DNA from 3 places in the Mycolicibacterium confluentis genome. Region 2 is predicted to be linked to each of the others. Evidence: predicted binding sites of a transcription regulator. Region 2 holds the regulator's gene; each other region holds the start of a gene.
The links. The regulator LexA, encoded in region 2, represses DNA repair genes until DNA is damaged. The targets are predictions, from matches to a motif close to CGAACANNTGTTCG.
Positions count from the first base shown of each region.

Region 1 (10,476 bases), 2.2 Mb from region 2:
AGCTGCCACCGTCCGTCGTCCATCGGTTCGGTGGCGAAGATTGCCGAGGGTGCGTCGTGCAGGTGCGCACTGCCCGCCGTTATTCGTGTGCTGCGCATGGCGAATTCGCCGTGACCGCCGGCGGTCCGGTCAAGCAGGTAAAGCTCGTGGGTGTCGGGATAGCGCAGCGCCCACAGATCAGTCACGGTGGCCAGCAGCACGTTGACCGCATAGATCGGGACGTTCTCCCGCAGCCAGTGCAGTGCCTCCACCAACCCGGCGCCGACATCGCCGCCGTGCCCCCTGATGGACGCTGTGATCAGCGCGAAGACCCGCTCGGAATCGGTGTCTCCCCGGACGAGGTCGGCGGCACCGAGTTGGGTGAGCCGGGCGTCGAGGATGTCCAGTCCTTCCACGATGCCGTTGTGCGCGAAGATCCGATTGTCCTGAAGGAACGGATGGGTGTTCGCCTCCGCGGTGGCTCCGGTGGTGGCGTAGCGGACGTGGGCGATGAACGTCGTCCCCGTCATCTCACGGGCCTCGGCCGCGAAGGCGAGGTCGCGCCATGCGGCGATCGGCTGCTTGCGAACCACGGGGGTGCCGTCGGCCTCGAACACGCCCAGACCGGTCCCGTCGGGATTGCGCCTACTCTGCGCGGACAGGCTGTCTGGGGCATCGAGCAGCCAGAACGTCGCGGTGACGGGGTGGCCGGCGTGCAACCCGAACAGGCGGCACATCAGGTCACCACCCAGCTTCGCGCGACGCGCGGGCGTGCGGACTGGTCATGGGTCTGTCTTACACCGGCGTACTCGGGGGCGTGGAGATTCGGCTGCAAGGTCATCGGGACCGTTTCCCCGCCGCGGCTGAGGCTGCTCGGCCGCGATCGGGGCGGTTGGTGCTCTGCATATCCGGGTCCGGCCCGCTTCCGGTGTTGCTGCACGGGGGTTCGGCTCATCGGCCCCCGGACTGTTCTGTCGGCGGTGTTGGTTCTCTGTCGGCGGTGTTGGTCCCCCGCCGGCTGGGGTCGCGTCCGCTGTCCTCCCGCAACCGGGGCCGGGGCCGCGTGCGCCGTCCTCCCGCAACCAGCGTCGAGGCCGGCTCCACGGCCACCTGGCAACCGGGGCCGGGGCCGCGTTCGTTCCCCTCCCGTCAGCCGGGGTCGGGTCCGCTGTCCTCGGTGTCGGGTGGTGCGAGGAGGTTTTCCGGGTGGTGGTAGTCATTCACCCGGGGGCCGCCGTTGTCGAGGTGCGGTGGTGGAATCCATTCGCAGCGGCCGTCATCCCGAATCCGCGTGGTCCACTTTTCGGGTTCGGGTCCGACTTTGCGGTTGTCGGTCCCGCAGGCCAGGGTGAGTTCGTTGACGTTGGTTTCGCCACCCTCGATCCAGTCTTGGGCGGCGTGGTGGACTTGGCATTGGTAGAACGAGGCGGTGCATCCGGGGGCGCTGCAGCCGCGTTCTTTGCCGAACAGGACCAGGCGTTGGGCTGGGGTGGCGATCCGTTTGGCCCGCCCCAGATACAGGGCTTGGCCGTCGTCGTCGAACACCGAGAGGTAGTGGAAGGCGTGGCTGGCCATGCGGATCAGGTCTCGCATGGGCAGCAGGGATCCGCCTCCGGTGATCCCGAAGCCCGCGCCTGATTGGAGTTCTTTCAAGGTGGTGGTGACGACGACGGTGACGGGTAGGCCGTTGAGTTTCCCGAGTTTCTTCGAGGCCAGGATCATTCGGCCGCTGGCGACGAGGGCGTCGTGCTGGCGTTGAGCTTTGGTGCGCTGATCGGCTTTGATCTGTTCCTGGGTGGGCCGTCCTGATAGGCAGGGGTTTTCGTCGTCGGGGTTGCACATGCCGGGCGCGGCCTTTGTTGCCATCACCGGTTCCCACACTGCCCATGCCTCCGGGGTGAGGTGTCCACTGACTCGGATGAGCCCGTCAGGTCCCTGTTTGCCGAAGGTGAGGCCGCGGCGGCGTTGGATGTCGGCGTCGTTGAAGGAGCCGTCGGGGTCGAGCCAGAGCAGCATCCGGTTCAACGCCGCGCGGAAGTCGGGCACACCCAGCGTCGAGGCGTGAACAGCGGCCAGGGATTCGGCCGCCACGCGCGCGCTGAGATCGACGTGGTCGGGCAGTGTCTTGAGAAACTCGCGAACACTCTTCACATGCGCGGGCCCCACCCGGCCTTCGGCCACCTGTGCGGCGACGTTGGGCAGCACCGGTTCCAACGGTTCCCCGGTCATGGCGCGGCGGGGACTCAGCACTGCGGCGTCGGCGACGCGTTGGCGGGCCTCTTCGGCTGGGATCCGCAGGCGGTGGGTCAGGACTTTGGTGACCTTGTCGCCGCCGAGTGCCTCCGGGCCGAGTTCCTCCAAGTGGGTGATGAGTTTGTGGTCGACGGCCGCGTCGGCCCAGCTGACTTTCTGTAGGCGTTCCATCACCGTGAGCACCTGCAGTGCGGAGAGGTCATCGACGGTCGCGGTGGCGAGGCGGGCGTGCACGGACTCCAACTCTGAGAGGAGATCCGCCACGGAAGTCATACCCGAACACTAGTTCGAAGCACTGACAAAAATCGCTGGCGCGTTGACTCATCAGGCATGCGCGCGTAGGCCCAAGTGATGGGGTTGACGCTGGCTGTGCGCAGGGCCGTGGTGGAGGCGACCGCACACGCCATGGCGCCAAGGTGTCCAAGAAACACGACACCGCCGCAACCCCATTTCACCGCGCAATCGGCCACCCAACCGTGGCGGTGCAGCACAAAGTGGCCCTGGCCCAGAACTCCTCCCTGATCAATCCCGCAGCCACCCAGCGCCAGGTCCAAGCGCTGGCCGCCCAACTGCTCAAACTGGCCACAAGTAGGGCCGATCCCGTCTCTCAAGCCCAGGTCAACAAGCGTGCATCTTGACGTGTGGCAACAGGGCGGAAACGTGAAAGGTAAAACCCAAGGGGCAGAGAAAAATTCAAGTTTCTGAGTGGCTGAAGTGACATGCGCGCCGACCCCAGTCCCGAAGCATTAAGAAGGCGAACGGGGTCACGATAGTTGACCGGATCGCCTGACAACGAACCTCGCAGTGGCACCCCCGAGGCTAGGAACAGGTCACCCTGGTTATGCGCGCATACGGCCGACACCCTGGTTTGGGTACGTTCCGATCCCGACCGAGGCAGGTCCGAAAACATGCTGACTCTTGACAACTCATTCATCCAGGACCCGCATGTGGTCTACGAGCGGTTGCGCCGGCAGGGCCCTGCTGAGCCGGTGTTGATGTGGGGTGGGGCCCGGGTCTGGATGGTGACGCGATATGAGGAGGCCCGCGCCCTGCTTGCAGACCCGAGGCTCAAGAAGGACGGGCCGACTGCAACCCGGCTGCTCCCGCCCCACTTGGACCGCTCGATCGGGTCGGTTCTGGGCGACAACATGCTGTTCAAGGATCCCCCGGACCATACTCGTCTTCGCCGCTTCGTCTCCGCGGCGTTCACCACCCACTCGGTCAAACGCCTGCGGCCGGCCATCGTGCGGATCGCCGACGACCTGCTCGACGACATCGACCTCCAGGGCGACGTCGACCTCATGCGCGCCTATGCCCAACCACTCCCGGTCCGCGTGATCGGCGAACTGCTCGGCGTGCCTCCCGGCGCGCAGGACGCATTCATGTCGCTCGTCGTTCCGATCTTCACCAGCACCGACCAGGATGAGCTGCGCACTGCGCGTACCGGATTGACCGCACTGCTGCGGACAATCGTCGCGGCAAAACGCAGCGCCCCACACGGCGACGTTCTGAGCAGTTTGGTCCATCAGCGGGATAACGGTGACCGACTGTCGGAGGGGGAACTGCTGGGCACCGCGTTCCTGCTCATCATCGCGGGATACGACACCACGGTGAACCTGATCGGCAACGGCGTCCTGACCCTGTTGCGGAACCCGGACCAGCTGCGGGCTGTGCGCGCCGACCGAACCCTGCTGCCGGTCGCCGTGGAGGAGATTCTGCGCTACGAGAGTCCACTCAACACCGCCACAGTACGTCTCACCTCCGAACCGATACCCCTGGGCGACATCGTAATTCCGGCAAATGAGGTGGTGTTGATCGGTCTGCTCGGCGCCAATCGCGATGAGCTCCGCTTCGCAGACCCCCACCTGTTCGACGTGTCGCGGCCGGACAACCGGCACCTCGCGTTCGGACACGGCATCCACCACTGCCTGGGTGCGCCGCTGGCCAGGATGGAGGGCGAGATCGCGCTCGACCGAATGTTGTCCCGCTACGACGACATCCGGCTGGCGTCCACCAGCTCTCTCACGTACCGTCCGAGCACGTTGATGCGAGGCCTGCAGGAGCTGCCGGTCACCGTGCGGGCCACGAATCCCAGGCCGGTCACTGACGCGGATCGCGGCCAGATGATGGGCATGGTCACCGGACTCTAGGTGGCCCAGATTGTTTGTGCCGCTGCGACGTTCAACCTGGCCGACCGCTTGAATGCAGGCATTGACACCCCCGATGCGGTTGCCGAACTAGAGTCCATCGATCGGGGCGCCACTGGACGTCTGTTCCGTGCCTCTGTGTCACCTGGTTTGATGACGTCCTCCGACGGTGTGAATCGCGAAGGTGGTCAACACCGACGGCGTGCACCAGGCCTTGGACATCGGCGGTGCGGACGGCGAACTGATGCGGGCGAACCATGCCCTGCGCGGTGGCGTCTTCGATCTGCCGCATGTCGTGCCCGACGCGCAGGGGCTGCTCGCCGGGACGGGTTGCAGGACCGCCCATCCCGCCCGCTGACCTGTACGTACTCAAGTACGTTCTGCACGACTGGGACGAGGACACGAGCATACGCATCCCTGAAGAACTGCCGTGCGTCGCTGCGGGACGCTGGACGCATCATCGTCGTTGATCACGCTGTCGGAGAACTGGGTGATCCGGGTCTGGCGCCGATAACGAACATGCTCGTCATGACGGGTGGGCGGGAACGCGACATCGCTGAGTCCGACGCTCTCTTCGAGTCGGCGGGACTTCGCCGTACCGCCGTCGGCCGAGTCGGCGCATTCGCGGTCATCGAGACCGTAGCGATCTGACGGCCGCCGGGGCTGCCCCGAAACTGCCTGCACGGCTGGTCCTCTCGCCAATCCACAGCCTGCACCGCAGTTTCGGGGCTCTCTCATGTCCGTGGGTGGCTGGATTGGTGCTGGTAGTTTTTCGCCCTGGTTGCCTAATCGGCGGGCTGTGACCATGAAGTGGTGCCGAAAAGAATGAACTCTGGCGACGAAATAGTTTGGCGCTCAATCATTTCCATGATTTCCACGACCACGTTGGTGGCGGTGGCGATGACCTTTCTGGCGATGTCGGTGTGACGGACTCAGGCCAGATCCCTCAGCCGGTTGAGCCCGTCCACCGACGGGGTGCCCGGCTGGGCCCAGTAGACCACCATGGTGTTCTGGGTTCCGCGCAGTGTCAGATGCAGGAAGTACAGGTCGAGCGGGCCGGCGATGGGGTGATTGAGCAGCAGCAGTCCGCTGGCGTGGCCCTTGACGTCGTACTCTGCCCACAGGGCGCGGAACCGTTCACTGCTGGTGTTCAGTTGGTCGATCAGGATGGCCCGATTGCACCTAGGAGAAACACTGCCTGCTCCCCGGGGCTCATCGCGCGTTGACTGGTTTCGTGTCAGTCGGCCGCCACCGACACCTGATACATCGTCCAAATCTGTTATTCAAAGGGAGATTCACGTGTCCACTCAATCGCTGGTCGCACCCGACGGCCGCTGGGCCGCCCGCACTGGTGAAAAAGTCTCGTGGCGCGCTCGGCTGATGGTGCGGCTGTTCGCCGGTCGCTTCGACGAGGCCCTGGCGTTCGGATGCACTGTGGCGCCGGGGAACGCACTCGGTCTGCACGCGGCGCGTCTCACCTCGGATCGCGAGCGCTGCGGCGTCGCCCGGACACTGCGCCGGGTGTCTGTACAAGCGCGTCAAACGCGACCCCTCCGGCCGGCGACAGTTGCGGTGCACCGCGCCAATGTCATTGCGGCCGAGGGCGCGATCGACGCGGTGGTGCAGCGACTGCATTCTCCGCTGCCGGTCAGCGCGATGGGTATGGCCCGGCTGCGCCGCCTGCTCACCGACGGGACGGGTCCGATGTACGCCAGTGGCAGGGGCGACCTCGACGGTCGGCTGCACGCGGCGTTGGCTGAGTTGTGAGGCCCGGATGGTCGACGGAGAGACGGAGCTGGTGTCATGAATTCGTTCCATTGATCTTCGGCGCCACGCCCGCCGGCCGCTCTAGTGTCGGCCGCATGGGGGTATTGACAACAGTGTTGATCGGGGTGGCTCTGAGCATCGGCGCTGGACCGATGTCTGCCGCTGATCCAGAGGCGGCGACGTGGACGCGTCCACCGATGTCGCAGCAGGGGGAGTGCGACTCCAACTATTCGGGCTGTGTGCCGGTGGCCAGCGATGTGGAATGCGCAGGCGGCAGCGGCAATGGGCCGGAATATGTCTCGGGTCCCATCAGGGTGCTCGGAGACGACATCTATGAGTTGGACCGGGACGGCGACGGAGTCGCCTGCGACAAACAGTGAGTGTCGGTCAGGACTTCTTCACCTCAGGCCCGGTGGCTATTGTGCGTTGCGCTCCGACGAACGGAACGTCGCGTCGTCGCGCACCAGCGCGACATGATCGCCGACGTTCACGGTCACGACGTTCTCCTCCACAAACGGGATGTTGAGGAGCCCGTGGAAGTCGTCGGTTCTGACGAAGGTGTGTGCGCGGGCGAACAGCGGTTGCACGTCGAACACCCGCACCTGCAGCGTCTCCCGACTCAGCCTGCCGAGTTCCCTTCCGGATTCCGGGTCGGTGATCACCTGCCCGTCATCGGTGTGCACGGCAAAGATCATGCCCGGCCGCACGCCAGCCTCGGCGCCGCGGTTGAGGACCAGCGTGAAATCATCCTCGATGAGTGCGACCTGCCCCGTGATCGTCGGTGCGCTCATGAGGCCACCAGGGAACTGCCCTCTCGCAGCTGCGATTTCGCCCCCATGCGGATGCGCGGGCGCAGGGCGTGGTCGTCGGCGGCCAGCGGCAGGTCGAGGTTGATTGCGGAGTCCTGCTCCGTTCCGAGCGTGAGTTCGACGGCGGTCTTGGCCTGGAAGAGTGCGATCAGGGCCTGCTGGTGCCGTTCGGTGCCGATCGAGGTGAGGGCCAGGGTGAGCTTTCGGTCGACGTATTCGACGGACCGTTGCAGGTCCGAGGTGGTCGGCGCACTGGTCTGACTGTCGATCTGGCGCGCCGACTGACCGCCGAGGCCGGTGTACCAGCGCTGCCCGAGCACGCCCAGCGCGATCGAGGACACCGGAATCACCACGACGGTGCAGATCAACCCGAGGGAGCTCTGCAGGGCGATCGCGCCGGCAATGCCCAGGAGCAAGCCGATGCCCAGGACGAAGAACAGTTGCAGGGCTGCTGGCACCGCTTCGATCACGCGCCACCCCTGCCCGACGATGCGCGCCGCGCCACGGCCGAGGCGGATGAGCAGATGGGCGATCGTTGACACGGCTTTGAGGGCGGCACGGCCCATTTCGTCGGCCTGTTGACGGGTGAGTGGCGCCTTGGGCGCCTTCCACGCCCGAGGCGACGGGGGTGGAACGGAAGCTGAGGTGTCCATCGCCACCGGAGGGGCGGACGTCGCGGTCTCCACCGGAGGGGCGGACGTCGCGGTCTCCACCGGAGGGGCGGACGTCGCGGTATCAACCGGAGGGGCGGACGTCGCGGTATCAACCGGAGGGGCGGACGTCGCGGTATCAACCGGAGGGGCGGACGCGGCCTGCACCGTCGGCTCGGTCGGCTCCGCGGGCGCCCCGGGCGCCGGGTCAACGTTCGTCACAGTCGTAACATCAGCCACATCCGTATCATCACCCGGCCGGGGCCCGATTGGGGTCCTGGCGCGCCGGGTCAGGCAGGGTTATTGCAACCCCTTCGCTGCCGCGCGCCCGCAATAGGCCCGCAGCATTCCGGGTACGACGTCTACGTCCGACGCCGACGGGAGGTCCGCACACATGTCGCAGAAGGTGCTGGTTCTGCTCGCCGTGGCCTTCGCGGTGGTGGCCCTGATCGCTGGGGGCATGCAGCTTGCGGCGTTCATCGCGTCGGAGCGCCCGCGGCACCTGGTGCTCGCCGTCTTCGCGCTGGCCGTCGGGGCGTCAGTGGGTGCGGCCGCGGCTTCAGCGCTGTGGCGCATCCGCCGCCGACGCTGAGCTGACGGCACGCTCGGTCCGTACGCGCAGTCGCGGCGCCGCCGGCCAGCTCGACCGCAACGGGTGGGTTCTAGAGGTCGGTGTCGACGTACCGTCGCAACGAACAGAGCCCCTGAACGCAAAGGGCGGGCTCGGGAGGACGTTGAGCGCGTCTCATTATCTCCAACGCGGCCGGCTTTCATCTCTTTGCCGACTCTTCGGATCAGTCTCTCCCGAACCCGTCGTGAGTTCGATGCTACGCCTGCATCGGGGGCCGCACCAGGAGTATTTGGTGACGCCAGAACCCTTGTCCTGCAGGTCTGAAGGCAGTTTCTGCCGTCGGGAGAATAGGCCATCCCCGCGTTGCCTTGCTGTCGTCGCAACCGCCGCCTTGTGTCGTCCAGATGTGTTGTTCGGAGATGCGGCGCCTGAGGGCGCCGGTGGTCCGCCCGGGGGACGTCCCGCAGCCGCGACGATCGCCCCACGGGAAAGAATCGCAAGGATGTGCACGCGGACATGCAGGTCGAGCGCACATGAGGAGGCGCTGTCCGCACGTCCGAGGTGCACTGCGCACGCAGAGGCATGGGTACGCGGGCGTGGTGATATCGACGGTGCACCCGGGCCACCCGTGGCGGGACAGAAGAATCACCGACCTCCACTTGGGATCTGGGGTTTAGCGGAGCCGCTCCGGAGGTCGTAACCAGGGCATTGCTGGAATGGGCAAAGCAAGTATTGTTTGCGTTGGTAAACAGTTTTCACGAATGATCGTAAAAAGCTTTTATTCGCAGTACAGCGGGCGCAAGATGGTCTCGTCATGAACGTGAGGCGCCCCATTGGGGGAGTGGCGTCCCAATTCAGGCAACGATTGGGTTGATAGCTGTTGTCGCGGGGGTGCCGGCTATGCATCCACGGTCGTGTTCGCTGGGGATGGTGGGGGGAGCGGTCGCCGCCGCACTGCTCGTTTGGGTGGGCGGCGCCGCTGCCATCCCTGGTGGAACTGCTGGCCACCAATGCGCTCATCATAGGCGGACCCGAGCATCCGCTCGTCCGCGGCGATGGTCAGGCGGGGCCAGACGGCAACCACCGCTCGCCGAGGATCCGCAGTGGGTGACGGACTACGGCACCACCATCAAGGAGAACTACCTCCAACCGGCCGAGCTCGATCGACAGGCCGATGGCCAGCCGTACTGCTTGGTCGCCGTCACGCCTGGGAATGAGGATCCTCCCGCCGCCGATCGGGGCGGGGGCGCGTTGCCCGGCGAAAACCTCGCGAACCTGAGATGTCTTCTGGCGCAATCACCCGTGTTGGACGTCCACGACCAGACGAGGCGGTCCGTCGAGCACGTCGACCCGAAACGGAACCTCGGCACGCATGCCGGCCACCCAGGTCAGCATGGCCTCGAAGTCGCCGGCGGACTTGGCCTCGGTGACCACCGCGGTGTCGGCCGTGACCGTGGACGGCCCCGAATAGGTGACGGGACCCTCGGTCCACCCGGTCGCGGTCGCCGGGGTGAGCGTCACCTGCAGCAGTGCGTTGGCGCCCGGCAGTGGAATCTCCTCGCCCGAGGCGTCCGCGTGCGCAGGCAGCGGCCGGTACCCGACCGTATGACCCGGCACTCGGTCGGTGAACTCCAGCACCAACCGGTCATAGCCGTCGTGCCGGGCCAGGCGCACCGCCGCCAGGTGGGCCAAGTCGCCGGGCCGCACCTGGTGCACCTCGGTGGTCGCGGCACCGGGCAGCGCCGGGGCGCCTCCGCAGCCGCTCACCAGCGCCACCGCGGCGATGCACGCGGCGAAGAGTGTGCGCGACATATCCCGAGGGTAGCGTCGGTGCTGTCGGCAATCTTGTCCATTCGCCGCGAAAGCCTCAGGGCCTTGGGTAGTTTCGACCCGTGTCGGAGTTGAAGAACCGCCAGGTCAGGCTGTGTCGACGCCCCAACGGGCTGGTCCAGCCCGAAGACACCGAACTGGTCACCACCGCCGCGCCGGAACCCGAAGAGGGGGAGGCGCTGGTGCGCACCACCTATGTGGGCATCGACGCCGCGGCGCGCACGTGGCTCAACGACCAGCCCGGCTACCTGCCGCCGGTGCAGTTGGGGGAGGTGATCCGCGCGGCAGGCATCGGCGAGGTGGTGGCGTCGAAGTGCCCGGCGTATGCCGTCGGCGACGTGGTCACGACCTTGACGGGCTTCCAGGAGTACGTGATCGTCCGCGATGACGTGTTCTGCACCCCGGTGACGGGGATGGACGACGTCGACCAGACCGCCGTGATGGCCATCTACGGCCCGACGGGCGCGACG
Region 1 covers NZ_AP022612.1:734,310-744,785, forward strand. Annotated here, with positions in the region: gene G6N34_RS03410 (class II glutamine amidotransferase) at 1-716, opposite strand, end outside; gene G6N34_RS03415 (HNH endonuclease signature motif containing protein) at 1,129-2,505, opposite strand; gene G6N34_RS03420 (hypothetical protein) at 2,649-2,870, shown strand; gene G6N34_RS03425 (cytochrome P450 family protein) at 3,141-4,382, shown strand; gene G6N34_RS03430 (hypothetical protein) at 4,564-4,737, shown strand; gene G6N34_RS28240 (methyltransferase) at 4,670-4,849, shown strand; gene G6N34_RS28245 (methyltransferase) at 4,797-5,030, shown strand; gene G6N34_RS03440 (MmyB family transcriptional regulator) at 5,312-5,653, opposite strand; gene G6N34_RS03445 (hypothetical protein) at 5,679-6,146, shown strand; gene G6N34_RS03450 (excalibur domain-containing protein) at 6,242-6,526, shown strand; gene G6N34_RS03455 (hypothetical protein) at 6,563-6,937, opposite strand; gene G6N34_RS03460 (hypothetical protein) at 6,934-7,497, opposite strand; gene G6N34_RS03465 (hypothetical protein) at 8,000-8,197, shown strand; gene G6N34_RS03470 (AMIN-like domain-containing (lipo)protein) at 9,473-9,988, opposite strand; gene G6N34_RS03475 (NADP-dependent oxidoreductase) at 10,069-10,476, shown strand, end outside.
Region 1: a site for LexA is predicted at 2,509-2,522, ahead of G6N34_RS03415 (HNH endonuclease signature motif containing protein). Genes of this name have one in related genera too.

Region 2 (10,476 bases):
CCGCTGGCGCAGACCAGGACGCAGTTCGACGAACTCGCCGCCGGAGACGTTCCGTACTGGTGGAAGGCCTTCACCGGCCAGGGTTTCCACGCCGTCCATCTGCCGGAGTCCGCGGGAGGCCAGGGCGGCGGCCTGACTGAGGCCGCGTGCGTCCTCGATGCCGCCGGCTACGCACTGCTGCCCGGACCGCTGCTGCCGACCATGATCGCCGGCGCGGTCGCGGCTGCGCCCGGCGCCGGGCCCGTGCTGCGCACGCTCGCCGCTGAGATCGCCGAGGGCACCAGGGCCGTCGTGGTGCTGCCGGAATCCGGCCAGCTGACGGCCACCCCCGTCGACGGCGGTTGGGAATTGACCGGTGCGGTCGGACCGGTGGTCGGGCTCGCGGGTGCGCAGCGGTTCGTCGTCTCGGCGCGCACCGACACCCACACCGTGTGGACGGTGCTGCACACCGGCGGGGACGGCCTGGACGTCGTCGCGGAGGCGGGCACAGACCTGACCCGCGACGTCGCCACCCTGAGGGTCGACGGCCACCTGGTCAGCAGCGCTGCCGTCGCGGACGGGTTCGACGTCGACGCCGCGCGGTTCGCCGCGGTGGCACTGACCGCGGCCGAGGCGGCGGGTGTCGCCCGCTGGTGCACGGACAACGTCATCGCGCACCTGAAGGTCCGGGAGCAGTTCGGCCAGCCGATCGGCGCCTTCCAGGCGTTGCAGCACAGGGCCGCCGCGCTCTACATCGACAGTGAACTCATCGCCGCATCGGCCTGGGATGCGGCCCGTGCCGCCGATCAGCCAGCGGCCCAGCAGCTCATCGCCGCCGCCGGCGCGGCCATCGTCGGCAACGCCAAGCTGCCCGACCTGGCGCTGGACGCGCTGACGATGTTCGGGGCCATCGGCTACACGTGGGAACACGATATGCACCTGTACTGGCGGCGGGCGATCAGCCTGTCCGCGGCCAGCGGACCTGTCGGCCGGTGGGCGCGCCAACTCGGTGAGCCTGCGGCCCCCACCCGCGACTTCTCCATCGAACTGCCCGACGTCGAGACCGAGTTCCGGGCGCGCGTCGTCGAGATCCTCGACCACGCCGCGACCGTGGTCAACGACCAACCCGGCCGGCAGAGCCCGGACTACGCCAACCTCTACACCGGGGCGCAGCGCGATGTCCTGGCGGCCGCGGGCCTGTTGGCCCCGCACCTACCCGCACCCTGGGGCCTGGACGCCACGCCCGTTCAGCAGTTGATCATCACCGAGGAGTTCGACCGGCGACCCGAGGTCGTCCGCTCCTCGCTGGGCATCGCCGAATGGATCCTGCCGACGATCCTGGCCTTCGGGTCCGACGCGCAGCGCGCACAGTTCGCCGAACCGATCCTGCGCGGCACCCACGCCTGGTGCCAGCTGTTCAGTGAGCCCGGCGCGGGATCGGATCTGGCGGCGCTGAGTACGCGAGCCACCCGGGTCGACGGTGGCTGGCGTATCGACGGGCAGAAGGTGTGGACGTCCTCGGCGCACTGCGCCGACTGGGGTGCACTGCTGGCGCGCACCGATCCAGAGGCCCGCAAGCACAAGGGGATCGGCTATTTCCTGGTCGACATGACGACGCCCGGGATCACGGTGCGTCCGCTGCGTACGGCCACCGGCGACGCGCATTTCAACGAGGTGTTCTTCGACGACGTGTTCGTCCCCGATGACATGCTCGTCGGGGCTCCCGACGCCGGATGGTCGTTGGCCCTGGCCACCATGGCCAACGAACGCGCCGCGATCAGCGGGTACATCAACAACGACCGGGAGTCGGTGCTGCGGAACCTCGCAGACGGCCCCGGGGCCGACCGCGAGGCCCTGGTGCGCGCGCTCGGTGAGGTCCGCGCCGCCACCAATGCCATCGCCGCACTGAACCTGCGGGACACGCTGTCCCGGCTCGCAGGGCACTCACCGGGCCCCGCGACCAGCATCGCCAAGGTCGCCACCGGCGCCGTCCTGCGCCGGATCGGCACCGCCGCTGTGGAATTCGCGGGTCCTGCGGCACTGACCCATGGGGTCGGGGACACCGCGGTGGCCCACACGCTGCAGTTGCCCGCCGAGATCATCGGCGGCGGCACCCGGGAGATCCAGCTCAACATCATCGCCACCATGATCCTGGGATTGCCGCGGCGATGACGGGCGGTCCGGTCAGTCTCGCGGGGGCGTCGGACGAACTGCCCGAGTACAAGCGTGCGCGCCGCACCCAGATCGTGAACGCGGCCCTTGCCGCGCTCAAGGAGCACGACTACGAGCAGATCCAGATGCGCGACGTCGCCGAACGCGCCGACGTCGCACTCGGCACCCTGTACCGGTACTTCGGCTCCAAGGAACACGTCTACGCCGCGGTGCTTGCGGAATGGGCGCAACCGGTCTTCGTGGCCGACGACTCGGACTCGCGGCCCGCGGTGCAGCGTCTGCGCGCCAAGGTGCGAGCCATCGTCACGAGCTTCGAGAAACGGCCGGGGTTCTTCAAAGTCTGTCTCCTGCTGCAGAACTCCACCGACCCGGCCGCCGCGCAGATGATGGACGAGTTCGCCGAGGTCGCGACCCGCACCCTTGCGCACGACTTCTCGGCTCTCGGCGAGCAGGAGGCCCACGACGCCGCGGTGATGTTGTGGGGCATCATCAACACCGTGCTGTCGGCGGCGATTCTGCGCGGCCATCCGATGGCGCACGCCTATCGGATCAGCGAGGCGTTCGTGGATCTGGTGGCGCCGCGGTTTCCCGACGATCAGCGCGGGCGGTGATCCGCGGGGGTTCGTGGGCCCGCACCGGGGGAAGAGTGCCCGTGTACTTCTCCACCTGCACCAGCACGTGCGCACCGGTGCACCCGTGCGCCAGCGCAGAGGTTCCGACGTCGTCGGTGAGGACGTTTGGATTGCCGTGCGCGCACAGCGAATCCGGGTCGGCCGGATCGACGGGGTCATACCACGCGCCGGTGGCCAACTGAACCACACGCGGGCGCACACCTTCGTCGAGCACCACCCCGGCCAGGCACGCGCCGCGATCGTTGAACACCCGCACCACGTCCCCGGGCTCCAGCCCACGTTCCGTCGCGTCCTCGGGATGCATCCGGATCGGTTCGCGGCCAGCGACTTTCGACGCCTGGCTGGTGCGCCCGGCGTCGAGTTGGCTGTGCAGTCGGGAGGCCGGCTGGTTGGCCAGCAGGTGCAGGGGGAACTCGGCGGCCCGCGGCCCGCCGAGCCATTCGGCGGGCTCATACCAGCGTGGGTGGCCCGCACAGTCGGCGTAACCGAACCCGGCGATGGTGTCCGAGTGGATCTCGATGCGTCCGCTGGGCGTGGCCAGTCGATGCGCGGCCGGGTCGGCACGGAACTCCGACAGCAGTGTCAGCCCCTCCTCGACGGGCAGGTCCAGGTGGCCACGGGCCCAGAACTCGTCGAAGGTGGGGACTGAAAAGTCGAGTTCGGCGGCCCACGTGGTGTACATGTGCTCGAGCCATTCCCGTTCGGTGCGGCCGTCGGTGAACGCCTCGCCGAATCCCAGGTGGTGCGCGAGGGCGGCGAAGGTCCGGTGGTCGTTGCGAGCCTGGGCGTACGGCGGTGCCAGGGCGGGCATCGCGACCAGTCGGGGATCGTTGCGGGAACCCGAGAAGTCGTCGCGCTCATACGGTGTCGTGGAGGGGACGACGATGTCGGCGTGCTTGGCCATCGCGGTCCAGTACGGGTCGTGCACGACAACGGTGTCCACTCGGCTCAGTGCGCGCCGCAGGCGGGGAATGTTCTGGTGGTGGTGAAACGGGTTGCCGCCGGCCCAGTACACGCATCGGATGTCGGGGTAACGCAGGCGCTGGCCGTTGTACTCGAACATCTCGCCGGGGTGCAGCAGCATATCGCTGACCGCGGCCACCGGAATGAACGTCTGCACGGGGTTGGGGCCCTGCGGCAGGCGGGGCAGGCGGCACCGCACCGGCGGCAGGCCGGGCTCGTTCATGGACCCGTAGCCGTGGCCGAAACCGCCTCCGGGAAGACCGATCTGGCCGAGCATCGCGGCCAGTGTCAGGCCCATCCAGGGGGCCTGCTCGCCGTAGCGGGTGCGCTGCAGCGACCAGCTGACAGTGAGGATCGTGCGCCCCGCCGCCATCCGCCGGGCCAGGGCGCGCAGCGTGTCGGCGGGCACCCCGCTGATCTGTGCGGCCCACTCCGCCGACTTGGGCACGCCGTCGTCGTGGCCGAGCAGGTGCCCCTCGAACACGTCGTAGCCCGTGCAGAATTCGCGCAGGAACTCCTTGTCGTGCAGCCCCTCAGAGACCAGGGTGTGCGCCAGGCCGAGCATGATGGCCACATCGGTGCCCGGTACGGCGGCCAGCCAGTCGCAGGGCCCGACGACGTCGTCGCGCAGGGGGGAGACCGACACGATGTGCCCGCCGCGGGCGCGGAACCGCGCCAGCGCCTCGCGGGCCGGATGTGCCGTGGTGCCACCATCGTTGATCGCGGTGTTCTTGAGGCCGACACCGCCGAAGCAGACCAGCAGATCGGTGTGCTCGGCGATCACGTCCCAGCTCGTGGAGCGTTTGAACAGGTTGTCGTGCGTGCCCACCACGCGCGGCATGATCACGCCGGTGGCGCCGAGGCTGTAGGAGTGTCGCGAGAAGGTGTATCCGCCGAGCAGTTTCAGGAACCGGTGCACCTGGCTCTGTGCGTGGTGGAAGCGCCCGGCGCTGGACCAGCCGTAGGAGCCGCCGTAGATGGCCTCGTTGCCGTACCGGTCGACCACCCGACGCAGTTCGGTCGCGAGCACCTCGGTCAGCTCGGGCCACGACAGTTCGACGAACTCGTCGGAGCCGCGTGCCCCGGTGGGGCCGGGGCCGTGTTCGAGCCAACCGCGCCGCACCGCGGGGGCCGCGACGCGGGAGCGGTGCCGGATCGACCCGACCAGGTTGTCGAGCAGCGGCGACGGGTCAGTGTCGTAGGCCGGGGCGGTGACGGCGGTGATGTCGCCGTCGGCGACGTCGGCATGGAACGCACCCCAGTGGGTGAGGCTCATCGGTGCGGTGTTGCCGCGCGCACTCATGACTCCCGAGTCTAGGTGCGCAGGTCGGCAGCCCGATTCCCGACCAACCACCCGGTTGGTATATCGTCGTGCGCAAGATTCGCAGTTTGATCAAACCCGCCCCGGAGGTCCCCGTGAGCAACGCCGTGAAGTTCCAGCGCACCCTGTTCGAGCCCGAGCACGATCTCTTCCGCGAGTCGTACCGCGCCTTCCTGGACAAGCATGTCGCGCCGTACCACGAGCAGTGGGAGAAGGACAAGATCGTCGACCGAGGTGCGTGGCTCGAGGCCGGCAAGCAGGGCTTCCTCGGCATGGCGGTGCCGGAGGAGTACGGCGGCGGCGGCAACGATGACTTCCGCTACAACGCGGTGATCGCCGAGGAGAACACGCGCGGCCGCTTCAGCGGACTGGGCTTCGCGCTGCACAACGACGTCGTGGCGCCGTACCTGCTGCGCCTGTGCACCGAGGAGCAGAAGCAGCGTTGGCTGCCCGGGTTCTGCTCCGGCGAACTGATCACCGCGATCGCCATGACCGAACCGGGCACCGGAAGCGACCTGCAGGGCATCAAGACCCGCGCCGTCAAGCAGGGCGATCACTACATCCTCAACGGCTCGAAGACCTTCATCACCAACGGCATCCTGTCCGACCTGGTGATCGTCGTCGCTCAGACTGACCCCGAGAAGGGCGCGCTGGGCTTCTCGCTGCTGATGGTGGAGCGCGGCATGGAGGGCTTCGAGCGCGGTCGCCACCTCGACAAGGTCGGCCTGGAGGCCCAGGACACCGCCGAGCTGTCCTTCACCGACGTCAAGGTGCCCGTCGAGAATCTCCTCGGCGAGGAGGGACAGGGCTTCGTCTACCTGATGCAGAACCTGCCCCAGGAGCGCATGACGATCGCGATCTCGGCCGCCGCAGCCATGGAGGCGGTTCTCGAGGAGACCATCCAGTACTGCAAGGAGCGCAAGGCGTTCGGCAAGCCGATCGGCAGCTTCCAGAACAGCCGGTTCGTGCTGGCCGAGCTGGCCACCGAGACCACCGCGGTGCGCATCATGATCGACGAGTTCCTCAAGATGCACACCAAGGCGCACCTGTCGGCCGAGCAGGCCGCGATGGCCAAGTGGTACGCCACCGAGGCGCAGGTCAAGCTCATCGACCGCTGCCTGCAGTTGCACGGTGGCTACGGCTACATGCGCGAGTACAACGTTGCCCGCGCCTGGTTGGACGCCCGTGTGCAGACCATCTTCGGCGGCACCACCGAGATCATGAAAGAGATCATCGGGCGCAGCCTGGGCGTCTGATCCGGCGCTCTTTCAAGAGCGAAGAGAATAACCGTCCCGTATCGAAACCGTGCTTTCGGGTCCCGGATGCATGTTATTTACGTTACGTATGGGTATTCTGTGCCGGATGAGGTTGGCCCGTCTTCGACTGTGCCCTGAATTCGGGCTGGTCCTCGCAGGCTGACGATGCAGATGGCAGGGTCGGAAAGCGCGGGGTGAGTCGATGACACGGCAGTGGAAACGATTCGGGGGAATCGGTCGAACGGCGTTGGGAATTGTTCTCGCTGCCGCCGCGGTCGCGCTTTTTGCGCCGACTGCGCATGCGTCACCGGAAAGTGACGCCACGGACGCGATCAATGCGGCGTTCGACGCCGCCGGTGGAGACGCGTCGACCCTGGGCCCGCGGGATGGCGGTGTCTATGCCGTGGGCCCGGGTTTCGGGCAGAACTTTGCCGGTGGGGCGATCTTCTTCTCGCCAGCAACCGGTGCGCGAATCATGCACGGCGCCATCCTGGAGAAGTACCGCGACCTCGGCGGACCCGCGGACAGTGATCTGGGCTTCCCGAACATCGATGAGGGTCCGGGCCGGATCAGCCCGGAGAGCCGTAACAGCACGTTCAGCGCCGCTGACAACCCCGTGATCTTCTGGACGCCGGAGACCGGCGCCTGGGTGGTGCGCGGTGCGATCAATGCCGCGTGGGACAAGCTCGGTGGCTCGGCTGGCGTCCTCGGTGTCCCCATCGCCGACGAGACGTACACCGGCGACGTCATCTCGCAGCGGTTCACCGGTGGTCAACTGTCGTTCGACACCGGCACCAAGGTCTTCACGACCGAACCGGCCGACCTTGCCGGACAGCTTGTCGGCCTTGAGATCCCGTCCGACGCGGCGTCGGCGATCGCGACCGCCTGGCGTGCCGCCGGCGGGTCCTCAGGACCGCTCGGGGTCAAGGCCGGGGAGCAGTACGCCATCGGAGACGCTGGGGCCGGACAGAACTTCTCCGGCGGCAAGGTGTTCTACAGCCCGGAGACGGGCGCCCATGCCGTTTCGGGGGACATCCTGGCCAAGTACGAGTCGGCCGGTGGTCCCACCGGAGACTTCGGTCTTCCGGCCGGCGGTGAGGCCGACGGCGGGGTGCCGGACAGCCGGATCCAGGTCTTCTCCGCGCCGGACAATCCGACGATCTTCTGGACGCGGGAACACGGTGCTGTCATCGTGCGCGGCGCCATGAAGGCCGCGTGGGACAAGCTGGGCGGCGCCACGGGTGCGCTCGGCGTCCCCACTGGGGATCAGAACACCGAGGGCGGGATTGTCACGCAGAAGTTCAGCGGTGGCGAGCTCTCGTGGAACAGTCAGGACAACACCTTCACCTCCGATCCCGCGAACCTGGCGCAGTCGCTGGGCGGGCTCGAGATACCGGACGCACCCGTGCCGAGCGCCCCGCCCGCGGCCCCCGAAGGTGAGACGGACAGCGGAATCACCTGGCAGAGCTGGTGGCTGTGGTGGATCATCCCGGTCGCCCTGCTGCTGCTGGGTTCGGTGTACGCCTTGGTCGCGATGCGCAGGCGCCGGTCCGCGCAGCACGCCGACTACGACGACGAGGACGACGACGAGGACGAGGGCCCCGACGCCGGGTACGAGCCCGGCTACGACTCGGGGTACGAGCCCACGTACGAGAAGAGGTTCGGCGAGGCCCGCGACGACGAGAACGGTTGGTCGCGCCGCACGGACTTCGGCGAGCACGACGACGACGCCTACCTGCCGCCGGTGTCGCGGCCTGCGTGGGGCGAAGAGACCACGTCGCTGCCCCGCCTTGCACCACAGGCCGACGACGACGACGGTCTGTTCACTCATCGCGGCGCCCACGAGTCGGCCGACGCGGTCGAGGACGACGAGGACGATCTCGACGCCGACACCGCTCCGACCCGGGTCATCAATGTTGGTGACGATCAGGCCGGACGCCACGCCGCACACGATGTGGGCGACCAGTCCTGGTCCTCGCAGCCGGACGACGACGACGACTACCTGCCGGGTCCGGGCTCGCTGTTCGCGCCCGTCTACGGCGCGGCGCCGCCGCCCGCGCGCAGCTTCGAGGCGCCGCCCAGCCGGTACGTGTCGCAATACGAGCAGGACTATCAGCAGGACGTCAACGCCGGCTACCAGGAACCGGAACGCGGCTACCAGGAACCGGAACGCGGCTACCGGGAATCGGACTACGAGGAGCCGGACTACGGCGACCAGGGCCAGCGCGACGAGGACGCCGTGGTCGTGTCGGGCGAGGCCGAGGACGAACATGCGGAGGTGGCCGCACCGCCGGCCATCCATCTGCCGCTCGACGACCCGCATACGGCGCCAGAGGGCTATCCCGTGAAGGGCAGCATGCGAACGGGGCGCTACCACGTACCGGGATCACCCGGCTACGACGAGACGGTCGCCGAGATCTGGTTCGCCAGCCCGGAATTGGCTGAGGCGAACGGGTTCAGCCGCGCCGACTGACCGCGTTCAGACCGCGGCTCAGATCTTGCGGATGACGGTCACGACCTTGCCGAGAATGGCCGCGTCGTTGCCCGGGATCGGGTCGAACGCCGGGTTGTGGGGCATCAACCACACCTGACCCGCGGTGCGCTTGAAGGTCTTGACCGTGGCTTCGCCGTCGATCATCGCGGCCACGATGTCACCGTTGTCGGCGACATTCTGCTGGCGTATGACGACCCAGTCGCCGTCGCAGATCGCGGCGTCGATCATGGACTCGCCGACCACCTTCAGCAGGAACAGCGAACCCTCGCCGACGAGTTCACGCGGCAGCGGGAAGACATCCTCGACAGCCTCCTCGGCGAGGATGGGGCCGCCAGCCGCGATCCGTCCCAGCACGGGCACGAACGTGGGTTCCGGCAGGGCGTCGGATCCGGCCACGTCGGTCGCCACGGCGTGCGCAACATCATCAGCGCCACGGACGTCCACCGCGCGGGGGCGGTTCGGGTCACGGCGCAGATAGCCCTTGCGCTCAAGGGTGCGCAGTTGGTGGGCCACCGACGAGGTCGACGTCAGGCCCACCGCGTCGCCGATCTCGCGGATGCTCGGGGGATAGCCCCGTGTGGTCACCGAGGCCCGGATGACCTCGAGGATGGTCCGCTGCCGCTCGGTGAGAGCAGGGTCGAGCGCGCCTTCGCGACTGGTCGCGGGTGAACTGCTGCCGTTCTCGGTGTCAGCCATGCGTTCGAATGTAGTCCCGCAGGGGGCAAGAATCAAACATGTGTTCGAGGCGTGTCGCCATCTGTCCTGCTGGTGCCCCTGTGGCCGGTGATGTTGGTGTGGCGAGGACTCGTCGCGGCGGCCTGGAGCGATTTTTTGTCGGAGGCCCGTTCTATCGTTCGGCTACGGTTCGATCACATGTTCGGTTTCAGACTTCTAGTCGAACACATGATCGATTATATTCGAACACAGGAGCGAACGCATGGACCGCCCGCAGCGACCGAAAGGACCGGACATGACCCACACCAGCGTGTACCCGAGGACCGCATCGGCCTTCTGTGAAGACAGGTGGCCCGCCCCCCGGACGTCCCCGGGCGTCGACGCACCGCGGCGCCCTCGGAGCGGCAGCGGCGTCGCGGGACGGCCCGCACCGGCGCGACCGGCGGCCATCGCGCCGCGCTACCGCGGTACCGGAGTGCGGGTGTCGCGCGCTCCCCATGCCCGCACGCCCGGGCGCCGGATCACGCCGTTGACCCTGGTGGGCCTGGCCTTCACGGCCGCGCTGATCACGATGTGGCTCGGCGTGGTCGCGCAGTTCGGTGAGGCCGCGCACGCCTCGGCCCCGGTTCCGGATCGACTGGCAGTGGTGCAGGTCCGGTCGGGGGAGACGCTGGCCCACGTGGCCGCCCGGGTGGCGCCGGATGCCCCGGTGAACAGCGTGGTGGACCGCATCCGTGAACTCAACGAGCTCGAGTCCGGGGCGCTGGACGCCGGCCAGACGCTGATCGCGCCGGTCGCCTGACAGCCGTACGTTCGAATTCAGGTGGCGGACAGTCATGATCGTCGTGGACTTCGGTGCCCTGGCCGCTGAGCGGCGCACCCAGGTAGTCTCTGAGTCGTTGGGGTCATCCCACAGGCGGCACGACGAAGGAGCGGGCATGCACTGTCCTTTCTGCCGGAATCCTGACTCGCGTGTCGTGGACT
Region 2 covers NZ_AP022612.1:2,981,789-2,992,264, reverse strand. Annotated here, with positions in the region: gene G6N34_RS13880 (acyl-CoA dehydrogenase family protein) at 1-2,151, shown strand, start outside; gene G6N34_RS13875 (TetR/AcrR family transcriptional regulator) at 2,148-2,762, shown strand; gene G6N34_RS13870 (molybdopterin guanine dinucleotide-containing S/N-oxide reductase) at 2,701-5,049, opposite strand; gene G6N34_RS13865 (acyl-CoA dehydrogenase family protein) at 5,163-6,323, shown strand; gene G6N34_RS13860 (sunset domain-containing protein) at 6,526-8,796, shown strand; gene lexA (transcriptional repressor LexA) at 8,815-9,513, opposite strand; gene G6N34_RS13850 (LysM peptidoglycan-binding domain-containing protein) at 9,788-10,294, shown strand; gene nrdR (transcriptional regulator NrdR) at 10,431-10,476, shown strand, end outside.

Region 3 (10,476 bases), 340 kb from region 2:
GGCTGGCGAGAAGATTCCGCTGGAGCCCAGATCCGTTCTCGTCCTGCAGAAGACAGAGTGAACGCATGGCACACCCAGTGCTGTCCACCTACCGCCTGCAGATGCGCGGCGACGCGTTCACCCTGGCCGACGCCACCCGGCTGGTGGATCACCTCGACGACCTCGGCATCACCCACCTGTACCTGTCGCCGATACTGACTGCGGTCACGGGTTCGACGCACGGCTACGACGTCACCGACCCCACAGCCGTCTCGACCGCACTCGGTGGAGCCGAGGGTCTTGCCGCGCTGTCGGCGGCGGTCCGCGAACGCGGTATGGGGTTGATCGTCGACATCGTGCCCAACCACGTCGGCGTTGATCAACCTCAGCAGAATCCGTGGTGGTGGGATGTGCTGCGGCACGGGCGATCATCGCCCTTCGCGACGTTCTTCGACATCGACTGGACGTTGGATCCCGAGGGACGCATCGTGCTGCCGGCGCTCGGCGACGACGGTGACGTGGACGCCCTTGAAGTCGACGGAGACATGCTGCGCCTGGGTGATCTGGTGTTCCCCATCGCGCCGGGAACCGGTGAGGGCTCGGGCGCGCAGGTGCACGACCGACAGCACTATCGCCTGGTGGGCTGGCGCAACAACATGTGCGGCTACCGCCGATTCTTCTCGATCACTTCGCTGGCCGGTCTGCGACAGGAGGACCGTGAGGTCTTCGACGCGAGCCACGCCGAAGTGCGGCGGTGGTTCGACGAGAACCTGGTCGACGGCGTGCGCATCGACCATCCCGACGGCCTGACCGATCCCGTCGGCTACCTGAACTGGCTGCGCGAGATCATCGGGCCCAGAGCCTATCTGGTGATCGAGAAGATCCTGGCGCCCGACGAGGCGTTGGAGCCCACGCTGCCGGTGGACGGCACCACCGGATATGACGCCCTGCGTGAGATCGGCGGCCTGTTCCTCGATCCCGCGGGCCGACCGGACCTGACGGCGCTGTCGGCCGACGCCGGATTCGCCCACGACAGCGTCGGCGAACAGATCGCGGCCCTGAAGACCGTCGCCGCCACCGAGACGCTGGCCAGTGAACTGGCGCGGGTGCGGCGGTCGATCGTCGCGGCTGCGGGTGCCGATCATGACCTGCTGCCGCAGGCCGTCGCCGCCCTGCTGACCCACATCGACGTGTACCGCTGCGACTACCCCGCGTTGGCCGCGATGATGTCCACCGCGATCGCCGAAACAGCAGCGGCGGCACCAGAACTCGCCGCACCCCTGCAGATCGTCGCGGCGGCGCTCAACGCTCCCGAACCGGCCGCCAGGATTCAGCAGTTGTGCGGCGCGGTGACCGCCAAGGCCGTCGAGGACTGCCTGTTCTACCGCGACACCCGGCTGGTGTCCCTCAACGAGGTCGGCGGTGACCCCGAACGTTTCGGCGTCAGCGCCGCGGAGTTCCACCACAGCGCCGCGGTAAGGGCCGCGCACTGGCCCACCGCGATGACCGCGCTGACGACCCATGACACCAAGCGCGGTGAAGACGTCCGTGCCCGCATCGGGGTGCTCTCGCAGGTCGCGGCGTTGTGGGCGCAACTCGTCGGGCTGTGGCAGGAGATGGCGCCGCCACCGGATGCGAGCACGGGACTGTTCCTGTGGCAGAACCTCTTCGGAGTCTGGCCCCGCGACGGGGTGATCGACGACGCATTCCGCTCCCGCGTGCACGGCTACGCCGAGAAGGCCATTCGGGAAGCGCACGTGCGCACGTCGTGGAACGACCCGGACGAGGAGTTCGAGGCCGCGGTGCACGCCTGGCTTGACCAGGTGCTCGACGGTCCGGTCGGCACCGAGATGACCGCGCTGGTGGGCCAGTTGGATGTCCATGCCCGCAATGACGCTCTCGGCCAGAAGCTGTTGTCGCTCACCGTCCCCGGTGTCCCCGACGTCTACCAGGGCACCGAACTCTGGGAGGACAGCCTGGTCGACCCGGACAACCGCAGGCCCGTGGACTACGCGGAACGGCGCGATGGGCTGGCCACGCTCGAGCACCCGAAGCTCCGTGTTGTGCGGGCCGCGCTGCACCTGCGCCGGCGGCGGCCGCAGACGTTCCTGTCCGGCGGTCACACGCCGGTGCTGCCGACGGGCGACGCGGCGCCACACCTGGTGTCGTTCCTGCGGGGCCACGACGTGCTGGTCGCGGTGAGCCGCTGGACGGTCACCCTTGCCGACGCGGGCTGGGGCGACACCGCACTTCCCCTGCCTGCGGGCACCTGGACCGACTGCCTCACCGGCGCACGGCATTCCGGATCTGTCTGTGCGGCAACCCTGTTCAAGGAACTTCCCGTGGCCCTGCTGGAGCGTGCCGATGACTGAGCACGAGTTCGCGGTCTGGGGGCCGCGTCCGGATCGGGTACAAGTCGACGTCGACGGCACGCTGTATCCGATGACGCGCTCAGGTGACGGATGGTGGCGGGCCACGGTCGCGGCCAACCCGGACAGCCGCTACGGGTTCGTCCTGGACGACGACGCCACGGTGCTCCCCGACCCGCGCTCCGCCCGCCAACCCGACGGTGTGCACGCCCGCTCGGCGCTGTGGGACGCCGCGGCGGCCACCTGGAGCGACGCGGATTGGGCCGGGCGCAGCATCGAGGGCGCCGTGATCTACGAACTTCACATCGGCACCTTCACCCCCGGTGGCACGTTCGACTCGGCGATCGAGCGACTGGACCATCTGGTGGACCTCGGCATCGACTTCGTCGAGATCATGCCCGTCAACGCCTTTGCGGGCCCGCGGGGTTGGGGATACGACGGCGTGCTCTGGTACGCGGTGCACGAACCCTACGGCGGGCCGGACGGCCTGGTGCGATTCGTGGACGCCTGCCACCGCCGCGGACTGGGCGTGCTGATCGACGCGGTGTTCAACCATCTGGGGCCGTCGGGGAACTACCTGCCGCGGTTCGGCCCCTACCTGTCGTCGGGCAGCAACCCGTGGGGTGAGGGCATCAACATCGCCGACGCCGACTCCGACGAGGTGCGCAATTACATCCTCGACTGCGCGCTGCGCTGGATGCGCGACTTCCACGCCGACGGACTGCGACTCGACGCGGTGCACGCCCTGGTCGACACCACGGCGATCCACATCCTCGAGGAGTTGGCCGCCGAGACCGACGCGCTGTCGGAACAGGTGGGTCGTCCCCTGTCTTTGATCGCCGAGAGTGACCGCAACGACCCGCGGTTCATCACGCCGCGCAGCCACGGCGGCTACGGCATGACCGCCCAGTGGGACGACGACATCCACCATGCGCTGCACACCGCCGTGTCGGGCGAAAACCACGGCTATTACTCCGATTTCGGCTCGATGGAGACGTTGGCTCATACTCTGCGGCACGGCTACTTCCACGCCGGAACGCATTCGTCGTTCCGCAGGCGCCGGCACGGCAGGCCGTTGGACACGTCGTTGATCCCCGGCTCACGTCTGCTGGCCTACACCAGCACCCACGATCAGGTGGGCAACCGGGCCATCGGCGACCGGCCCACGGCCTACCTGACCGACGGCCAACTGGCCGTCAGTGCTGCGCTGGCGTTGTTGACTCCGTTCACGGCGATGCTGTTCATGGGCGAGGAGTGGGCGGCCGACACCCCGTTCCAGTTCTTCAGTTCGCATCCCGAACCCGAATTGGGCGAGGCCACCAGGGTGGGGCGCAAGGCCGAGTTCGCCGAACACGGCTGGGACGCCGACGAGGTGCCCGACCCTCAGGACGAGCAGACGTTCCTGCGCTCGAAGTTGAATTGGACGGAACCCGCCGAGGACAGGCACGCGCGCATGCTGGGCCTGTACCGCGACCTGATTGCGTTGCGCCGCAAAGAAACTGATCTCACCGACTTCTGGCTCGACCACCTGGGTGTCGACTATGACGAGGACGCGCGCTGGATTGTGCTTAGGCGCGGTGCGTTGGCGATCGCCTGCAACCTGGGGTCGGACTCGGTGGCGGTCCCGGTGACGGGGGACGTCGTGTACGCCTGGGGAGAGCCACGCGTCGGCAGTGCCGCCACCGCGTTGGACGGGCAGTCGTTCGCGGTGCTGCGGACTGCTGAGGAACCGATCTAGGTCAAGTAGCGGTAGGCGGGTGAACCCGGCTCGAGCAGCTCGATATGGCACTCCGAATCGGACATCCGATCCAGCAGGCCCTCGAGGTCGGAGGCTGCGCCGAGTTGGATGCCGACCAGGGCCTCACCCGTCTCGCGGTTGTTGCGCTTGACGTACTCGAACAGCGTGACGTCGTCATTCGGGCCGAGCACCTCGTCGAGGAAGCGGCGCAGCGCGCCAGGCTCCTGGGGGAAGTCGACCAGGAAGTAGTGCTTGAGGCCCAGGTGGACCAGTGAGCGCTCCAGGACCTCGCCATAGCGGGAGACGTCGTTGTTGCCGCCGGAGATCAGGCAGACGACCGTCGATCCGGGTTCGACGTCGGCTTCCAGCAGGCCGGCCACCGACAGCGCGCCTGCGGGCTCGGCGATGATGCCCTCGTTCTGGTACAGATCCAGCATCGCGGTGCACACCGCACCCTCGTCGACCGTGGTGACCGACACCATGTCGCCGGCCGCGGCCAGTGCTTCGAAAGGCACTGCGCCGATCCGCGCGACCGCGGCGCCGTCAACGAACTGATCGACCTCGTCGAGGGTGACCGGCTCCCCCACGGCCAGGGCGGCCATCAGCGATGCGGCTCCGGCAGGCTCCACCCCCAGCACCGACGTCGAGTTTGTGCGTTCGGCGAGATAGCTCGCGATACCGCTGATGCACCCGCCGCCGCCGACGGGCACGACCACCTGATCGGGCTCACCATCGAGCTGATCGAGGATCTCGACCGCGATCGTGCCCTGCCCGGCCATGGTGCGGGGGTCGTTGTAGGGCGGCACCAGGGTGGCGCCGGTGCGCGCGACGTCGTCGAGCGCGGCCTCGGCCGCCAAGTCGTACGTCTTGCCACCGACGATCAGCTCGATCCAGTCGCCGCCGTGGTAGAGGATCCGGTCCCGCTTCTGCTTGGGCGTCTTCCCGGGGACGTAGACGCGCCCGTGGATACCCATGGACCGGCATGCCAGTGCAAAACCCTGCGCGTGGTTACCGGCCGACGAACACACCACACCCGCCGCGATCTCCTCCGGCGTCAACTGCATCAGCAGGTTGTAGGCGCCGCGCACCTTGTAGGACCGTACGACCTGCAGGTCCTCGCGTTTGAGGTAGACCAGTCCGCCAGTGAGCTGGGACAGCCGGTCACTGAACTGCAGCGGGGTCGGTGAGACGACGCCCGAAATTCGCTGAGCGGCCGCCTCGACGTCTGCCGCGGTCAGCGGCGACACCCGATGCTTCTGGCTCAGTTCAGTGGACACCGCTATATGGTGCCACGTGGGCTTTTGGCAACAGAAATCTTTACCGCACGTCAGCTCACGGGTGTGAGCACAAACACCGGTATCTGGCGATCCGTCTTCTTCTGATACTCGGCGTAGTCGGGCCAGGCCGCAACGGCCCGTTCCCACCACACCGCCTTCTCGTCGCCGAACACCTCGCGGGCCTCGTAGTCGCCTGAGCTGGTGCCATCCTGCAGTTCGACCAGCGGATTCGCCTTGATGTTGAAGTACCAGACGGGATGCTTGGGAGCACCGCCGAGGGAGGCGACGACGGCGTACTCACCGTCGTGTTCGACCCGCATCAGCGGGGTCTTGCGAATCTTGCCGGTCTTGGCGCCGACAGTGGTCAGCAGCACCACGGCCTTACCGTTGAGTTCGGTGCCCTTCGTGCCGCCGGACTTCATGTACTCCTCGGCGTTCTCGCGAGCCCAGTCCGAGGTGCTGGGTGCGTAATCCCCTGTAAGTGGCATGTAGCCAGGCTAGCGAAATCGATGCGCCGGATCCGGGGTTTCGGTTGACCGAAAACTTTTCTGAGAGCTATCGTGGACCTCATGACCACCGCCGAGCAGTTCCGCTCAGCCGTCGCCCACCCCGCATCGCGGGAGGTGACGATCGCCGGTGTGCCCTGGCCCGCCTACAAGGTGTTCGCGCTGATCGTGGCCGCGGTGGTCTTCGGTGTCGTTGGCCTGATGACGGCCAGCATGGGCGCCGGCGTCCTGACCGGCGCGGCTGTGGCCACCGTCGTATGGGTGGGTTTCGGCGTCGCGCATCGCACGCGCTGACCCTCGATCACATCAGAGTGAGCACAACCCTGTCCGGCCCCTAGGGGTCTGCGAGCATCTCGAGGTCCCACCGGGAGTCGAGGGAGTGCGCGGATGATCGAGACGGCCACGCCACGTGAGCCGGGGCCGCGCCGCGTGGAATGTCGTGACCAGCTTTGATCCGTACGCGTGGAACAACTTCGGCCACGGGCACGGGCCCGCCGAGGAGCCGCCCAGCCGGGCCGACCGGTACCGGCGTGCCGCGGAGTTCGTCGAGGTCGTCCGCGCGCTCTGGGACTCGTGGGACGACGACGCCGTGCTCGGCGACAAGGCCAGCGGGGCGTTCGGCAGGGCCTTGGCCGATCAACTGAGCGTCGATCCGGACGAGCTGGACTTGGACAGCCCGCTCCCCCGTTGGCTGCTCGAGGGCGCGGAGTCCATCACCGGCTCGCAAGGAGCCCGCAATATCGTCGTCAAGCTGGCCCGTCGCGAGAACCTCACGGTCCGAGAGATTCTCGACCGCGTGATGGACTGGCATCGTCTTGTCATCGGCACTCCCGAACAGCTCGCCGACACCATCGAGGAATGGTTCCGCTCCGGTGCCGTGGACGGCTTCAACCTCATGCCCGACGTGTTCCCCTCCGGATTGGAGCTTTTCGTCGATCACGTGGTCCCCCTTCTGCGTGCGCGTGGAATCTTCCGGCACGAGTACAGCCACACCACGCTGCGCGGCCACCTCGGCCTGCAGCGTGTGCCTGACAGCTGGGCGCGACTGTTCTCGCAGGCGGGCTGACCCGCTCACTCGCACCCGTCACCGAATTGCTGACGGGGCGAACTGATTCATCCTCATTCACCGCAAATCAGCTCGTGTCTCTCCGCGCGCGTTGACTTTTGATGCGTTGAGCCTCCTCGACTGCACGGGGACGTCTGCGGCGGGGCATCTGCAGTCCGCGGTTGCTCGTCGGTGCGGGTGTCTGCGTCGGCTGGGTTGCTTCCGACAGTGGTGCGGTGGTGGTGTCCCAGTGTGGGAACACGATGCGGCTGCCGGGGTGGGTGGTGTAGGTGTGGCCGGTCGGTGCAGTCCAGACGATGGTGCCGTCGGGGTGCTGAACGTCCGACCAGCCCTGCTCTCCGGTCCAGAATGTCTTGAGCAGGTGGTTCTTTCGGCACAGGCAGCGAAGGTTCGACGGGTGTGTCGGACCGGTTGGGTAGGCGATCGCATGGTCGATGTCGCAGAACTGCGCCGGGGTGGTGCAGCCGGGAAATCGGCAGAACATGTCCCGGTTGCGGACGAACGCCGCCAACGCCGCTGAGGGGCGGTAGCCGGGTTCGGGGTCGGTGGGTGGGGGTCTCATCGGTTTGACGGGGGCACCGTTGATCAACAGCTCTTCCAGTAACGGCTGGGGCACGATGCCGCCGCCCTGCAACACCGCCGCAGGCCGCCGGGACGGCGCGGACGGCGCTATGGGGATTTCGGGTGGTGCCGGCGGCGTTGCGGAGGTGTCGGCTGCCGGGGAACCAGCCTGGCCGCCGGCTGGTGACTCGACCTCGGTGCCGGCATTCGAGCCTGTGGGCGTCTTTGTGGCCGTCTTGGCCGCGGCAATGTTGTTGCGGGCAGCGGTGATCGCCCGTTCATCGGCCAGCACATAAATCACCGCCGCACTGCGGCTCGGCGTCACCTTGGCGCCGACGCACTCCGGATTGCCGCAGCGGCACGTCAGGGGTCCGGACTCGGCAGCTATCGCCCCTATGGCATCGGAACGGCGTTCGCCGGCGTTTCGCGGGTCATCGGCACACAGGTGGCGGGTGAGCTCGGCGAAACGTTTCTTGATCAGTGCAGCGTCGGTCTTGAGGAGCCGTCCCCACATCGAGCAGGTCCCGGTTTCGTCCTCGGGCTTGCCGAACTGCACATCCCGACCCCGGGCGGCGGCTTCGAAGGCGTCCAGGGCATCGGGATCGTATTCGGCGAGCACTTTGTCGATCGCCTGATCCAACTGGGCATCCGACATCACGCCCCACCGCCTGGCCGCAAGGGCGAGCTCACCGTCGATGGCCGCCATCGGTTCGTCGTCGATCACCATGCGGGTGCGCCAGCAGATGGTCGAGGCGGTGCGCGCGGTGATCGTCCCGGCCTGCAGCAGCGTGAAGACCCGAGGCAGGCGGGTGTGCAGGGCTTGGGCCATGTGCATCTGACCGGAGGCTTTGCGGCCGCTGATGTTCAACGCGGCGCCGATTTCGGCCGCGCAGGCATCCCAGGTGTCACAAGCCCACAGGGCGCGCTCGTCCTCATCAACGACCCGCAACTCCATCAACGCATGGATCGCAGCCAACCGACCCGCCGCGGCAGCAGCCTCCGCCCGTGCGAAACCACTGATCGCGGAGACGACAGCCACGTCGTCATCCGGATCAAACCCTGAATCGCACATACGTTCGATTGTCCAGACGGTGCCGACAAATCACCACCACAAGAGCGCCACCCTGGGGATGAAACGCCAACTGTGGATAAATCGCGTGAGAGAGCCTGGATGACCGGTGGGCCGCTACCCGAAGAACGCTTGAACCGTTGAGCGAGAGGGGGTTTGGTACTGCCAGGGCTGACTGCTAGCGCCTACCGCCAGCGCTGAGGGTCCATTACCAGCTGAGTGCCACTGCCAGTGGCCCAAGGGCGACTATGCGTACGGAACCGAAGCCCAGCGGGTCTTGAGTCACGCCTCGACAGTCGACGGCCTATGCCACGGGGATGACGCCGCACGACGTCCACGATCCAGAACGAGAATCAGCGACGCCCAGCGCGCAACACCCACGGCAACGCCGTCAGAGCCACGGCCTGAATGAGTACCACCGCGATCACCACCGCAGTCACCGACCGCTGGTACAACAGACCCGTCAGCACCCCGCCGCCGGCCAGAGCCGTACCGACCACCGCGGCGTAAACGCCGTAGGCCGTGGCCCGCCTCGGTGACGGCACCAGATCGGCGACCACCGCGCGCAGTGTCGAATCCTGGATTCCGACCGCGGCGCCCCACGCCACCGCACCGGCGATCACCAGCCGCAGGTCGGTGCTGAACCCCAATGCAGGCACGGCGGCGGCCAACAGGGGCAACACCGCCAGCACCCGGCCCCCGACCCGGTCATAGGTCCACCCCGTAATGAGTGCCGCCACCGCTGCGGCCGCCATCGCCGCGGCGTAGATGACCGGAACCCACCCCGCGCTGACTATGCCGCGCGAGACCTGGTGAAAGGACAGCACCGCGAACGTGGTGAACCCCAGCATGGTCGCCGCCGAGAACCCCGAATACACCCAGAATGACGACGAAAACCGTGGTGCGGGAGATGATTCGACGTCCACGCCTGACGCCGCAGCCTCATAGCGGGCCGGTTCCGGGACACGGGCGCGCAGCCACAGCAGCAGGGCGATCGCCGCCACGCCCGGAATCGCCAGCAACGCCATCGTCGGCCCGTACGCCCCGCCGAACACCACCAGCAGGCCTGCCACCGCGAGCGGCCCGGCCAGCGCCCCAACCTGGTCGAGCGCCTTGTGCACCGCGAACCCGCGACCCCGTCCGGTGACCGCGGCGGCATGCGAGAGCAGCGTGTCCTTGGCAGGACTGCGCACGGCCTTACCGACACGCTCGGCGATGATCAGCGCACCGGCCACCCACAACACGCCCGCGATCCCAAGGAACGGCACGGTGCACACCGTGAGCAGGTAACCCCCTATGGCCCACGCCCAGAATCGGCCCGTGCGGTCGGTCAACGGCCCCGACGCCAGGCGCAGGATCAGCGCGGCGGCCTCCCCCACACCGCTGATGAGGCCGACGACCGCGGCCGTCGCGCCCAGCGATGCCAGCAGAGGACCGGTGATCGACCGGGCGCCCTCGTAGACGACGTCGGCCAGCAGGCTCACGACACCGAAGGTGGCGACGAACCGCCACGCACTCAGCATCGGGCGGCTAACCGCCGAGGCAGCCCGGGCCCAGCAGGGCCTTCAGATCACCCATCAGCGCCGAGGACGGCGTAACACGCAGGGACTGGTCCAACTCCAGCGTGGTGATGCGCTCACCGCTGATCAACCGCAGGTGCACCTGTGAGGTCCCGGGATGCCGGGCCAGCACCTGCTTGAGCGCGGTGACCTTGTCCATGGTGCACTGCCGGGTGGGCAGGCTGACCGCCAGCGGACGGTCGGGCTGGGCGCTGGAGAAGTCGGGCACCACGAGGTCGTGCACGATCAGCGAGCGACGGTCATCGCGCACGGCCACCTTGGCCTTGAGGATCACCACGGTGTCGTCCGCCACGTCCGCGCCGTACACCGAATAGGTCTGTGGGAAGAACAG
Region 3 covers NZ_AP022612.1:2,638,615-2,649,090, forward strand. Annotated here, with positions in the region: gene glgX (glycogen debranching protein GlgX) at 1-61, shown strand, start outside; gene treY (malto-oligosyltrehalose synthase) at 66-2,351, shown strand; gene treZ (malto-oligosyltrehalose trehalohydrolase) at 2,344-4,086, shown strand; gene ilvA (threonine ammonia-lyase IlvA) at 4,083-5,363, opposite strand; gene G6N34_RS12270 (nitroreductase family deazaflavin-dependent oxidoreductase) at 5,414-5,851, opposite strand; gene G6N34_RS12275 (hypothetical protein) at 5,933-6,163, shown strand; gene G6N34_RS12280 (LLM class oxidoreductase) at 6,279-6,935, shown strand; gene G6N34_RS12285 (HNH endonuclease signature motif containing protein) at 7,003-8,535, opposite strand; gene G6N34_RS12290 (MFS transporter) at 8,919-10,088, opposite strand; gene dnaE (DNA polymerase III subunit alpha) at 10,096-10,476, opposite strand, start outside.
Region 3: a site for LexA is predicted at 8,562-8,575, ahead of G6N34_RS12285 (HNH endonuclease signature motif containing protein). Genes of this name have one in related genera too.